2 linked regions of the Promicromonospora sukumoe genome follow. Each later gene encodes a partner of the first gene's protein in a complex. Links are inferred from orthologs where the notes say so. Each region holds a gene or a part of one and is shown on either strand. Other genes may lie near its edges.

Region 1 (7,019 bases):
CCGGCGTGCGCGCGCCGGCCCCGACGGGGGACACCCCGCCGCCCGCCGCGAGGCTGCGGTCCGCCGCCTCCAGGACCTCCAGGACGCGCAGACCCGCGGAGCCGTCCGTCAGCGCCTGGCGCTCGCCGAGGATCGCCGAGGCGAGCTCGTCGACCATGGAGCCGAGCGCCTCGCGCTCCTCCAGCGCGGGCGACCAGGTGTCGCCCAGGCGGTAGGAGATGGTCGCGGCCCGGCGCTCCAGGCTGTCGAACGCCTGGGTCTCCAGGTCGACGCCGCGGTCGTAGACGCTGATCCGCTGCTGCGGGTTCAGGTCGTCCCACACCAGCGTGCGGCGCGACCCGCCGATCGTCATCCGCCGCACCTTGGTGGGGCTGAGCCAGTTCACGTGCACGCTCGCCACGGCGCCGCCGGGCAGCGGCAGCACAAGGTAGCCCACGCACGACTTGCCCGCGCCGATCGGGTCGGCGCCGTGCGCCGCCACGGACTCGGGCCGCAGCCCGCCGGGCAAGATGTGGTCGAGGACCGACAGGTCGTGCGGCGCCAGGTCCCAGAACACGTCGACGTCGGGCTGGACCAGGCCGAGGTTGATGCGCACGGAGTCGATGTAGAGGATGTCGCCCAGGTCACCGGCCGCCACGAGCTCGCGGATCTTGCTGACCGCGGGCGTGTAGCAGTAGGTGTGGTCGGTCATCAGCACCAGGCCGCGGGCCTTCGCCTCGGCGACCATCTCGGCGGCGGCCGCCGCGTTGTCCGCGATCGGCTTCTCGACGACCACGTGCTTGCCGGCGCGCAGGGCGGCCAGGGCGATGGCGTGGTGCGTCCGCGCCGGGGTGGCGATGGCCACCGCGTCGATGTCGTCGCGGGCGAGCAGCGCGTCGAGCGACGTCTCGACGTCGGCCCGGCCGTTCGCGCGGGCGACCTTGGCCGCCCGGTCCGCGTCGAGGTCGCAGACGGCGGCCAGCTCCCAGCGGTCCGACGCCGCGAGGTTCCGTGCCAGGTTGGGTCCCCAGTAGCCGGCGCCCACCACGGCCGCCCGCAAGATTCTCTGGTCCATGCTGCCTTCTTCCGGTATCAGCTCGGATCGGCCTGGAGTGTTGTCATCCTGGCTTCGATCAATGTACGTCCCGGCCTCACGGCGAACCCGCCGGTGCCTTTGGAAATCACCCGTGGCCGGTGCTTGTTTCACCCGGCGCGTGTTTCACCCGGGGGTGAAAGATGAATGCCCTCAATTGCCGTGGCCGGTATTCAGCCCTGCTTCTCCGAGAATGCGGGCGTGCGGCCCGTCAGCCCGTCGAAGACCCGCACGTAGGTCTCGGCCTGCCGGCGCCAGGACAGCTCGCCCTCGATCCGGGCGCGGCCCGCCAGGCCCATCTCCCGACCGCGGTCGGGGTCGTCGAGGATCTCGAGGATCGCGTCGCCGAACGCCGCCGGGTCGGTCCCGGGGACGTACCGCGCCGCCTCGCCCGCGCTGCGCCGCGTCTCGGTCAGGTCCGACGCCACCACGGGCAGCTCGTGCGCCATGTACTCCAGCGTCTTGTTCATGGTGGAGCGGTCGTTGAACTCGCTGGGCGGGTCGGGCGTGACGCCCAGGTCCGCGCTGGACAGCCAGCGGCCGATGGCCGCGTGGTCGACCCGGCCGGTGAACTGCACCCACAGGTCCAGCCCGCGGCGCGTGCAGTCGGCGCGCAGCTCCTCCAGCGCGTCCCCGAAGCCGAGCAGCGCGAAGCGCACGTCGGTGCGGCCGCGCACCTTGACCACGTGCTCGATGGCCGCGAGCAGCCGGTCGACGCCGTCCTGCGAGCCCATGATCCCGACGTAGCACACGAGGTGCTTGCCCAGGTCACGGGCCCCCGGCTCGGGGTCGCCGCGGTGCATCAGGTCGGCGTCGGGCGTGCTGAGCACCACGGAGCTGCGGCTCGGGTCCACGTGGCCCCGCTCCAGCGCGATCTGCTGGTAGGAGCCGTTGGTCGAGATCACGTGGTCCGCCGTGCGGTACGTCGCACGCTCCAGCAGGAGCAGGGCCTTGTAGAGGACGTCCCGCCGGCCGAACTTCGCGACGTACACCTCGGGGCACAGGTCGTGCTGGTCGTAGACGAAGCGCACCCCGCGCCGCAGCCGCCACAGCAGCGCGAGCAGCCAGTACGTGTCCGGCGGGTTGCACGCCTGGATCACCTGGAAGGGCGCGTCGCGGTGCACGCGGGCCGCGGCCCGGGCCGTGCGCCACCAGCAGACGACGAACTCGCGCACGTAGCCCATGACCCCGCGCGACTCGGGCGGGGGCGGGTAGGAGTGGACGGTCACCTCGTCGACCTGGAAGCTGGCGGGCTCGTCGCCGTTCTCCTGCGGGCAGACGACGCTCACGCGGTAGCCGGCGTCCGTCAGGGCGCGGCACTCGGACCGGACCCGGCGGTCGATCCGGAACGGTAGGTTCTGAATGATCACCAGAACGTGTGGAGCGTCGGAATGCATGACGAAAGTCTTGCCGCAGGTACGGCGTGCAGAAAGCCGGGGAGCGGGTGAGAACGGGGATTCACCCGCGGGCCTCGGTGATACGCCGGTGCGAGATATCACCCGAACATCACCCTCGCGGAGGTTGATTTATCCGTGCTCTTTCCGGGTAGGTCCAGGAAAAGGGGTCGCCGATATTTCATCCTGTGCTGTTTCCGGGGAATGCCCGGGGTGGGGTGCGGGCGGTGCCGGGGGCCGGAGCCCGGGGTCGTCCGGGCGGGGCCGACCCGGCGAACGGCGTCGTCCACGCGCTCGACCGGGGACCGCCTCCGGTCCGTGACGCTCGCGACCGCGCGGCCCGTCGGCAGTGTCGGTGAGCCCGCCTAGGCTTAGGGGCGATGACTTCCCTCTTCGACAGCCTCTCCCTGCCCGGCCTCGACCCCGCGTCGCCGGGGGACGGGGCGCGCCTGCCGCGCACCGCCCCGCGGTGGGACGACGGGGGCGAAGGCGACCCCGGCGAGGCGGCCGTGCCCGCCGAGCCGGACTGGCTGGCCGGCCTGCCGCACGAGTCCGAGGCGCCACGCGCCGGCGGGGCCTTCGCGCACCTGGACCCGGACGCCCTGCTCGACGGGCTGAACCCGGAGCAGCGCGCCGCCGTGGTCCACGAGGGCGGGCAGCTGCTCATCGTGGCCGGCGCCGGGTCGGGCAAGACGCGCGTGCTCACGCACCGCATCGCCTACCTGCTGGCCACCGGCCGTGCGCGCGCGGGCGAGATCCTCGCGATCACCTTCACGAACAAGGCCGCTGCCGAGATGCGCGAGCGCGTCGAGGGCCTGGTCGGCCCCGCCGCGAACCGCATGTGGGTGTCCACGTTCCACTCGGCGTGCGTGCGCATCTTGCGCCGCGAGGCGACGACGCTCGGCCTGCGGTCGAGCTTCAGCATCTACGACGCCGCGGACAGCCAGCGCCTCATCACGCTGGTCACGCGCGAGCTCAACCTGGACCCCAAGAAGTACCCGGCGCGCGGGCTGTCGAACAAGATCAGCGACCTGAAGAACGAGCTGGTCGACCCCGAGACCTACGCGCAGCAGGCCGGGGCGTACGCGGAGCAGGAGGCGCAGGCCGAGGCCGCGTCGGCGGCGTCCGGCGGCATCCGGCGGCCGTGGGGCGGGCAGTCGGCCGACGAGCGCAACACCGCCGTGCCCAAGTTCGACCAGGTGCTGGCCGACGTCTACACGCGCTACCAGGCGCGCCTCGCCCAGGCGAACGCCCTGGACTTCGACGACATCATCATGACCACGGTGAACCTGCTCCAGGCGTTCCCGAACGTCGCGGAGCACTACCGCCGCCGGTTCCGGCACATCATGGTCGACGAGTACCAGGACACCAACCACGCGCAGTACACGCTGGTGCGGGAGCTCGCGGGCGTGGGCGCGGACGACGACTCCGCCGGTTCGAACGGTGGCCTGGATCCCGCCGAGCTCACCGTCGTCGGCGACTCCGACCAGTCCATCTACGCGTTCCGCGGCGCCACGATCCGCAACATCCTGGAGTTCGAGAAGGACTACCCGGACGCCACCACGATCCTGCTGGAGCAGAACTACCGCTCCACGCAGAACATCCTGAGCGCCGCCAACGCCGTCATCTCCCGCAACGCGGGCCGCACGCCCAAGCGCCTGTGGACGGACTCGGGCGCCGGCGCCAAGATCACCGGCTACGTCGCCGACGACGAGCACCAGGAGGCGCGGTTCGTCGCCGACGAGATCGACAAGCTCGGTGACAGCGACGGCGTCCGGCCGGGCGACGTCGCCATCTTCTACCGCACCAACGCCCAGTCGCGGGCGCTGGAGGAGGTGCTGGTCCGCGTCGGCCTGCCGTACAAGGTGGTGGGCGGCACCCGGTTCTACGAGCGCCGTGAGGTCAAGGACGCCGTCGCCTACCTGCGCGCGCTGGCCAACGAGGACGACGACGTGAACCTGCGCCGGGTGCTCAACGTGCCCAAGCGCGGGCTGGGCGACCGCGCCGAGTCGCTCGTCGCGACGTTCGCGGAGCGGGAGCGCATCTCGTTCGGCGCCGCCCTGGAGCGCGCCGACGAGATCCCCGGCATGACCAACCGCTCGCTCAAGCCCCTGCTCGTGTTCCGCGACCTGATGCGCGAGCTGCGCGGCCTGGTCGACGACGGCGCGGCCCCGGCCGTGGTGCTCGGCGCCGTGCTCGACCGCACCGGCTACCTCGCCGAGCTGCGCGCGAGCGAGGACCCGCAGGACGAGGGCCGGGTCGAGAACCTGGCCGAGCTGCACGCCGTCGCCGTCGACTTCGGCGAGACCGACCCGGAGGGGTCGCTGGCCGACTTCCTGGAGCGGGTCTCGCTGGTCGCGGACAGCGACCAGATCCCCGCCGAGGACGTCGCCGACGGCGCCGCGGAGGAGGCGCCCCGGGAGAACCAGGGCGTCGTCACGCTGATGACCCTGCACACCGCCAAGGGCCTGGAGTTCCCGGTCGTGTTCCTCACCGGCATGGAGGACGGCACGTTCCCGCACATGCGCTCCCTGCACGACGACAGCGAGCTCGCCGAGGAGCGCCGCCTGGCCTACGTGGGCATCACGCGGGCGCGCGAGCGGCTCTACATCACGCGGTCGTCGGTGCGCGCGGCCTTCGGCATGGCCAACGAGTTCCCGGAGAGCCGGTTCCTCCAGGAGGTCCCCGAGGAGCTGTGGGACTGGCGGCGCCGCGAGTCGTCGACGGCCGCGATCCGCGCGGGCCGGGGCGGCTGGAGCGGCGGGTACGGCTCCGGCGGCTACGGTTCCGGCGGGCGCTCGGGCTCCGGGTCGGGGTCGGGGTCCGGGTCGAGCTGGTCCTCGGGCCGGTCGGGGTCCTCGCGCGCCGGCACGGCGTCGTCGTCGGGCGGCAGCCAGCCCAACCCGTTCTCCCCGCAGAAGAAGGCGGGCGCCAAGGGCGGGTTCGGCGGGCTCAACGTCCAGAAGGACGTCCCGAGCCTGGAGATCGGCGACCGCGTCACGCACGACTCGTACGGTCTGGGCACCGTCGTGGACGTCGAGGCCAACGCGGTGGTCAAGATCGACTTCGGCACCAACGGCACCAAGCGCATCGCGCTGAAGTACACGGCCATCACCAAGCTCTGACCGGACCTTCGGGATCGGGGCCGGGACTGGCCGCGGCCGCTCCTCTCCTTCGAGACCTAGGTTTCTTCGCTTTGCGGCGGCCCAAAGCGAAGAAACCTAGGTCTCGAAGGAGACGTCGGCGGACGCCGGACGCCCGGCGGGGCGGGGGCTTCACATTCCGGACTTTTTCGGTCTACGGAGGTTCGGTACCGTCCGCCCATGGTCCTGACCGACGACGCCCGGCCCGGCCTGGTCGCCGGGTCCGCCACGGCCGCAGCCCCGGCACCGGCCCCAGCCTTGGCACCGGGCGCAGCACCGGCCCCGGTACCGGCAGCCGGCCCGACGACGGCGGGCACTCCGGCAGCGGCCGCCGCCGTGGCACCGCACTCCCCGGCCGGCGTCCCGACCCACCAGCCCCCAGGGTCCCCGGCCGCCCGCAGCGCACGCATCCCCGGGCTCGACGGGCTGCGGGCACTTGCCGTGGTCGCCGTCGTGGCGTTCCACCTGGCGCCCGCGTGGGTGCCGGGCGGGTTCCTGGGCGTGGACGTGTTCTTCGTGGTCAGCGGGTTCCTGATCACCACGCTCCTGCTGCGCGAGGTCGCGGGCACGAGCTGGATCCGGCTCCCGCGGTTCTGGGTGCGCCGGGCCCGCCGGCTGCTGCCCGCCATCGCGCTGGTGCTGGTCGTCAGCATCCCCGTGGCGCGGGTGGTCGAGCCGGACCTGACGGTCGGGATCGGGCGGCAGATCCTCGGGGCGGTCACGTTCAGCACCAACTGGGTCGAGATCGCCGCGGGCACCGGCTACTTCGACGAGTCCCAGCCGGAGCTGCTCCGCATCCTGTGGTCGCTGGCCATCGAGGAGCAGTTCTATCTGGCGTGGCCGGTGCTGCTGGTGGTCCTGCTGATCGCGGTGCGCTCGGCGGCCTGGCGGGTGCGGGTCGTGGCCGTGGGCGCGCTCGTCTCGGCGGCGGCCATGGCGCTCCTGCTCATGCCGGCGTACGGCACCGGCGTCGACCCGACCCGCGTCTACTACGGCACCGACACCCACGCGTTCGGCCTGCTCCTGGGCGCCGCGGTGACGCTGCGCTGGGCCAAGGCCGGTCCCGCGCTGCGGGGTGCGCGCGCCCACCTGCTGCCGCCGCTGGCGCTGGCCGGCCTGGTCGCGCTCTTCCTGCTGCTGCGCAGCGACTCGCCGCTCACCTATCCGCTCGGGCTGCTGGCCGCGTCGCTGCTGGCCCTCGTCCTGGTGCTGGCGTGCGACGCCGCCCGCACCCAGCCCACCTGGTTCGTCGCCGCGCTGGAGCTTCCCGTCCTGCGCTGGGTGGGGGAGCGGTCGTACGGGATCTACCTGTGGCACTGGCCGGTCGCCTGCATCGTGACTGCGGCGGTCGGGGCGCAGCCCGGCACGCCGTGGTGGGGCGTCGGCACCGGCCTCGCCGTCGTGCTCACC
Region 2 (6,596 bases), on another replicon or contig:
GTACAGCGCTGGCACCTACGTCTGCAACGCCACCTTCTACGCGCTCCAGCACGCCCTGGCCGAGCGGCCCGGCGTGCTCTCCGGCTTCGTGCACGTGCCGCGCACCACGGAGGAGGTCCGCGCGCAGGCCGCGGCGTCCGCCCCGGCCGACGCCGGCGAGCCGCACCTCCCGGTCGCCGACCTCGCCCGGGCCCTGGAGATCGTGGTGCGCACGGCGCTCGCGGCGGCCCGCGGCGAGGTGGCGGAGCCGGCCTCGTCGGGCGGCACGCTGCACTGACGGGGCGCTGAGGGGGCCCGGAGCGGGCCCGCCCAGCGCCCCGCGCTCCGGAGTGTCAGTGGTCCGCCGTACGGTAGTGACATGCGACCCGTGACCGACCTGCAGCGCACGGTGGCCCCGTTCGAGGTCATCTCCGAGTACCAGCCCGCCGGCGACCAGCCGACGGCGATCGCCGAGCTGACCGAACGCGTCCAGGCGGGCGAGAAGGACGTGGTGCTGCTCGGCGCCACGGGAACCGGCAAGTCCGCGACCACGGCCTGGCTGGTGGAGAAGCTCCAGCGGCCCACCCTGGTCATGGCGCCGAACAAGACGCTCGCCGCGCAGCTCGCCACGGAGTTCCGCGAGCTGCTGCCCAACAACGCGGTCGAGTACTTCGTCTCGTACTACGACTACTACCAGCCCGAGGCGTACATCGCGCAGACGGACACCTACATCGAGAAGGACTCGTCGATCAACGACGAGGTCGAGCGGCTGCGGCACTCGGCCACCTCCTCGCTGCTGACGCGGCGCGACGTCGTCGTGGTCGCCTCGGTGTCCTGCATCTACGGCCTGGGCACGCCGCAGGAGTACGTGGACCGCATGGTCCGGCTCGACGTCGGCGACGTCGTGGACCGGGACGACCTGCTGCGCCAGTTCGTGACCATGCAGTACACGCGCAACGACATGTCGTTCACGCGCGGCACGTTCCGGGTGCGCGGCGACACGGTCGAGATCATCCCGGTGTACGAGGAGCTCGCGATCCGGATCGAGATGTTCGGCGACGAGATCGAGTCGATCCAGACGCTGCACCCGCTCACGGGCGACGTGGTGCGCGAGGAGAAGTCGATCTACGTGTTCCCGGCCACGCACTACGTGGCGGGCCCGGAGCGCATGGAGCGCGCCATCGGCGGCATCGAGAAGGAGCTCGAGGCGCGGCTCGCCGAGCTGGAGAAGCAGGGCAAGCTGCTGGAGGCGCAGCGGCTGCGCATGCGCACCACCTACGACATCGAGATGATGCGCTCGATCGGCACGTGCGCCGGCATCGAGAACTACTCGATGCACATCGACGGCCGCGAGCCGGGCACCGCGCCCAACACGCTGCTCGACTACTTCCCCGAGGACTTCCTGCTCGTCATCGACGAGTCGCACCAGACGGTGCCGCAGATCGGGGCGATGTTCGAGGGCGACGCGTCCCGCAAGCGCGCGCTCGTGGACCACGGCTTCCGCCTGCCGAGCGCCATGGACAACCGCCCGCTGAAGTGGGAGGAGTTCACCGAGCGCATCGGGCAGACGGTGTACCTGTCGGCCACGCCGGGCGACTACGAGCGCTCGCTGTCGGACGGCGTCGTCGAGCAGGTCATCCGCCCCACCGGGCTGGTCGACCCTGAGGTGGTCGTGAAGCCGACGACCGGCCAGATCGACGACCTGCTGGGCGAGATCCGCGACCGCGTGGACCGCGACGAGCGCGTGCTGGTCACCACGCTGACCAAGAAGATGGCCGAGGACCTCACGGACTACTTCCTGGAGCGCAACGTCCGCGTGCGCTACCTGCACTCCGACGTGGACACGCTGCGCCGCGTCGAGCTGCTGCGCGAGCTGCGGCTCGGCGAGTACGACGTGCTCGTGGGCATCAACCTGCTGCGCGAGGGCCTCGACCTGCCGGAGGTGTCGCTGGTCGCGATCCTCGACGCGGACAAGGAGGGCTTCCTGCGGTCCGGTCGCTCGCTGATCCAGACCATCGGCCGCGCGGCCCGTAACGTGTCCGGCCAGGTGCACATGTACGCCGACAAGATCACGCCGGCCATGCGGATGGCCCTGGACGAGACCGACCGGCGCCGCGAGAAGCAGATCGCGTACAACACCGAGCGCGGCCTGGACCCCCAGCCGCTGCGCAAGAAGATCGCGGACGTCACGGACATGCTCGCCCGCGAGGACCTCGACACAGCGGAGCTGCTGGCCGGCGGGTACCGGAACAGCCGCAAGGGGAAGGGCGAGGGCAAGGCGGTGCCGGGCACGCCGAAGGAGGCAGCGACGTCGGGCAACCGGCTCGCCGGTGCCGCCGCGAGCGAGCTGGCGGAGCTCATCCAGGAGCTGGCCGACCAGATGCACGCCGCGGCCGCGGAGCTGCAGTTCGAGGTGGCCGCCCGGCTGCGCGACGAGATCTCCGGCCTGAAGAAGGAGCTGCGCCAGATGCAGGCCGCGACCGCCTGAGCGTGGCCCCACAGTTCATCCTTGACCCCCTCCCGGCGCCCGGTGGACGCTGAACGCGCAGGTGGGGGCACACGTCAGGGAGAACAGTGGGTCCAGGAGGCCGCGATGCGGGCACTGACGCAGGACAGGTACGGCTGGGACGCCCTCGCGGTGCGTGACGTGCCCGACCCGGCACCTGGCAAGGACCAGGTGCTGGTCGAGGTGCACGCCGCCGGCGTGAACCCCTACGACTGGCACTACGCGGCCGGGCAGCCGCTGGTCGCACGGCCGATGCTCGGCGGGCTGAGGGGGCCGACGCCGTCGGTCCGCGGCGCCGACCTCTCGGGCGTCGTGCTCAAGACGGACCCGGGCGTCACGAGGTTCGCGCCCGGCGACGAGGTGTTCGGGTTCGGCAGCGGCGGCACGTTCGCGGAGCTGGCGGTCGCGGACGCCGGCAGCATCGCCCGCCTGCCCGCCGACCTGGGGCACGTCGAGGCCGCGGCGATGCCCATGGCCGCGGTCACGGCGCTGCAGTTCCTGCGCGCCGCCGAGCTGCGGGCCGGGCAGCGCATCGCCATCACGGGCGCGGGCGGCGGAATCGGGCACTTCGCGGTGCAGATCGCCGCGGCCTGGGGCGCCGAGGTGACGGGGGTGTGCGGCCCGCGCAACGCCGCGATGGTGCGCGAGCTCGGCGCGTCCGAGGTCGTCGACCACACCACCGACGACATCACGGCGGGCGAGCCGCGCTTCGACGTCGTCTTCACGAACGCCGGCCGGTACTCGCTGCGGGCGCTCGGCCGCGTGCTGGTGCCCGGTGGCCTGCTCCTGGCCAACGACGGCAGCAGGGACGGCCTGCTGGGCCCCATGCCCGAGCTCGCGGTGGCGCCGCTGCTCTCGCGGACGCGCCCGTACCGGGTCGTCAACGTCGAGGCGACGCGCAGCGGCGAGGACCTGTCCGTCCTGGACGGCATGGTCGCCGACGGCGTGCTGCTGCCGATCGTCAGCGCGACGTACCCGCTCGACCGGGCCGTGGACGCGATCCGGCAGGTCGCCGGGCAGGGGCACGCCCGCGGCAAGCTGGTCGTCACGCTCGTCTGACGTGCCGTAGATCACGTTCGGGGCGTTCTCACCGTCCCGTATGCTTGCCCACCGTTGGAGGGGAGTACCTCGCAACGGCTTGGTCGTCATCACAGCTGCCATCGATGCCAGCTCGGCCTGCCGGCTCGTCGTGCGCCATCGCCCGGACTCGTCCAGGGTGGTGCGGGGGCGAGCGAGGAAGACCTCCGGTGCCCTGCTGTGCTCACCGGAGGCTCGATGCGATCGCGCGTTCCTCCCTTTCCCGGAAGGACGCAATGGTCCACGAACTGCCCGTGACCTTCGAACTCATCTCGCTCGGCGCGATGGTTCTGCTGCTGGTCGCCGACCTCCTCATCGTCGGACGGCGCCCGCACGTCCCGTCCATGAAGGAGAGCGCCATCTGGGTGAGCTTCTACGTGGGCCTCGCCCTGGTCTACGGCGTCATCGTCTGGGCCGTCGGCGGCGTCACCCCGGCGGCTGAGTTCTACGCCGGGTGGCTCATGGAGTACTCCCTGAGCGTCGACAACCTCTTCGTCTTCGTCATCATCATGGCGAGGTTCGCGGTGCCGCGGGACCACCAGCAGCAGGTGCTCATGGTGGGCATCATCATGGCGCTGATCTTCCGGGCCGCGTTCATCCTCGCGGGCGCCGCGCTGCTCGAGCAGTTCACCTGGCTCTTCTACCTGTTCGGCGCGTTCCTCATCTACACGGCGATCCAGCAGGCGATCCCCGAGAAGGAGGAGGAGCAGGACGACTTCAAGGAGAACGCGCTCATCCGGGTGATGCGCCGCGTCCTGCCGCTGCACCACCAGTACAACGGCTCCAGCCTCCGGACCACCGTCGACGGCCGCCGGCTCTTCACGCCGATGATCATCGTGTTCCTGGCGATCGGCTCGACGGACGTGCTGTTCGCGCTCGACTCGATCCCGGCGATCTTCGGCATCACGCGGGACCCGTTCATCGTGTTCGCCACCAACCTGTTCGCCCTGATGGGCCTGCGCCAGCTCTACTTCCTGCTGGGCGGCCTGCTCGACCGGCTGGTGTACCTGCCCTACGCGCTCTCGGCCGTGCTGGGCTTCATCGGCATCAAGCTGGTCCTCGAGGCCCTGCACACCAACTCGCTGTCGTGGATCAACGGCGGCGAGGGCTTCCACTGGGCGCCGGAGATCCCGATCTGGCTGTCGCTCACGGTGATCGTGTCGTCCCTGGCGGTCGGCACGATCGCCAGCCTCATCAAGTCCGCGCACGACGCGCGGGTCGAGGCGGCGCGTCCGGTCGCCGAGCCGGAGTCGGAGGACATCTCCCAGTGACGCCCTGAGGGCGTCCGGCCGTCGCGCGGCGGCGCGACGACAGCACAGCAGCAGGCCGGCGGCCGTGCCCCCGCGAGGGGCGCGGCCGCCGGCCTGTGCGCTGCCGCCGGACGGCCCGGGCCCGAGAGCCCGGGGGACCGGCTCAGACCACCGTGTAGTCCACGTCGATCGAGAAGATCTCCCGGTCCCCGGAGCGGATGGTCCCCGTGAACGCCTGGGCGTGGGCGGCGGGCTCGGCCGGGTCCGAGGGCTCGACCTCCACCGTGCAGTGCTCGCCGGCCGCGGCCAGGTTGTCCGCCCGCAGCCGGAACAGCCCCGGCTGCCAGCGCGCGTCCGGGCCCGCCGCCGCCTCCAGGACGTGGTCGAAGAGCGCGAACGCGGCGTAGCCCGCCACCGACACGGGCAGCGCCGGGTAGCCGTCGAAGTGCCCCCGGCACATGGCCGCCTCGACCGCCAGCTTGGCCGCCGCGCTCCGGGCGTCGGTCGAGACGTCGACGAGCGGGGCGGGCAGGCTGTAGGGGTTGGCGGGTTCCGTCGCGTCGGGTGCCCGGGCAGGCCCCATCATGCGCCGGAAGACCGGCACCGACATCACCAGGTACTCGACGTCGAGCCGCGCCACGAGGTTGCCGTGGGCGTCGCGCAGCTCGGTCTGGGCCTCCGCACGGTTGCGGCCCGTCATCCGGGCGCTCGCGGTACCGGTGAGGGCGGTCAGCGACCCGGTGACCGGGTACATCCGACCGACCCCGCGGTGCGCGAGGTAGTAGTGCCGCTTGGTGCTCGGGTTGGTCGTGGCCGCGGCGCACAGACCGAGGATCGCGAGGTGCCGGCCGGCCTCCGCGATGTTGATGTGCGTGGCGTGCCGTCCGGTCGGTGACTGGACGGGAACCGTCGCGCTGGTCAGCCCGGGCGCGGGGCTGGTCAGCGCGTCGAGCGCGTAGTAGGGCGGCGTCACACAGATGCGCGGGCCGATCTCGTCGTAGCCCACCGATGTACCGTCGACAGAGGTCATGCAGTGCCTCCCCGAACATAGTCAGCAGCTTCCGAACAGGCATCATGCGCACCAAGAAGCGCGCCACGCCATGCTCGAAACGTGACTATTGAGTAAAAACCTCTGTATGGATGGGTATTGGGTGAATTTTGCGGCTGCTCTACTCCGCGAAGCCGCCGATGACGACGTCCCACTGCCGGGCGCTGCGCTCGGCCACGAGCCCGCGGAGCGCGAACGGGTCGGGGTCCAGGACGGCCAGCGCCGCGTCGGCCGACTCCGCCTCGATCACCAGCAGCGCGCCCACTCGGCCGTCGACCGGGCCCGAGGCGCGCAGGACGCCGTCCGCGAGCAGCGCCCGCAGGAAATCGCGGTGGCTGGGGCGGACCTCGTCGCGGGTCGCGACGTCGTCGGTGTAGGTGTAGCTGACGGCGTAGGTGCTCATGGGGGCAGCCTGCCATCCGCCCGGGTCAGCCGGTTAATTCTTGATGAAGATGGTCGTCACCGGCCCGCTCGCCCCCCACACTCTGAGCATGGACGCACGTGAGAACCACTTCGACCTCGTCGTGATCGGCTCGGGCCCCGGCGGCCAGAAGGCCGCCATCGGCGCCGCCAAGCTCGGGAAGCGGGTGGCGGTCGTCGAACGGCGGGACCAGGTCGGCGGCGTCAGCCTGCACACCGGCACCATCCCCTCCAAGACCCTGCGCGAGGCCGTGCTCTACCTGACCGGCCTGCAGATGCGCGACATGTACGGCTCCAGCTACCGGGTCAAGGAACA

The links.
Region 2: the proteins of FHX71_RS27720 (region 1) and uvrB are in contact, whole or in part, in a crystal structure (PDB 7EGT), measured with the Thermus thermophilus proteins. The link is inferred for Promicromonospora sukumoe from one-to-one orthologs. Residues at the interface, in WP_096412145.1 of Thermus thermophilus: His654, Arg656, Phe657, Gln666, Asp668, Glu669, Lys680, Arg681, Leu682, Ser683, Lys685, Tyr686, Ala687; in WP_096411307.1 of Thermus thermophilus: Glu23, Leu25, Arg26, Asp27, Gly28, Glu29, Arg30, Phe31, Arg55, Glu326, Asp327, Phe328, Glu379, Ser382, Gln383, His398, Gly400, Arg401.

Annotation. Positions count from the first base shown.
Region 1 is NZ_JACGWV010000003.1:814,240-821,258, forward strand. The notes cover bases 2,457-5,791. They hold FHX71_RS27720 (UvrD-helicase domain-containing protein), read left to right. Parts: upstream 2,457-2,846; coding sequence 2,847-5,591; downstream 5,592-5,791. Other genes in these bases: FHX71_RS27725 (acyltransferase family protein), read left to right, coding at 5,790-5,791. In the rest of the region: FHX71_RS27710 (Gfo/Idh/MocA family protein), read right to left, coding at 1-1,054; FHX71_RS27715 (glycosyltransferase family 4 protein), read right to left, coding at 1,246-2,442; more of FHX71_RS27725, read left to right, coding at 5,792-7,019. UniProt on the Escherichia coli protein: A helicase with DNA-dependent ATPase activity. Unwinds DNA duplexes with 3'-5' polarity. Translocates on single-stranded DNA with 3'-5' polarity. Initiates unwinding more efficiently from a nicked substrate than double-stranded DNA.
Region 2 is NZ_JACGWV010000001.1:2,896,617-2,903,212, reverse strand. What follows is about bases 1-2,912. They hold uvrB (excinuclease ABC subunit UvrB), read left to right. Parts: upstream 1-358; coding sequence 359-2,467; downstream 2,468-2,912. Other genes in these bases: FHX71_RS12850 (NAD(P)-dependent alcohol dehydrogenase), read left to right, coding at 2,573-2,912; FHX71_RS12860 (pyroglutamyl-peptidase I), read left to right, coding at 1-277. Also shown: more of FHX71_RS12850, read left to right, coding at 2,913-3,544; FHX71_RS12845 (TerC family protein), read left to right, coding at 3,799-4,833; FHX71_RS12840 (hypothetical protein), read right to left, coding at 4,976-5,842; FHX71_RS12835 (YciI family protein), read right to left, coding at 5,982-6,263; sthA (Si-specific NAD(P)(+) transhydrogenase), read left to right, coding at 6,352-6,596. UniProt on the Escherichia coli protein: The UvrABC repair system catalyzes the recognition and processing of DNA lesions. A damage recognition complex composed of 2 UvrA and 2 UvrB subunits scans DNA for abnormalities.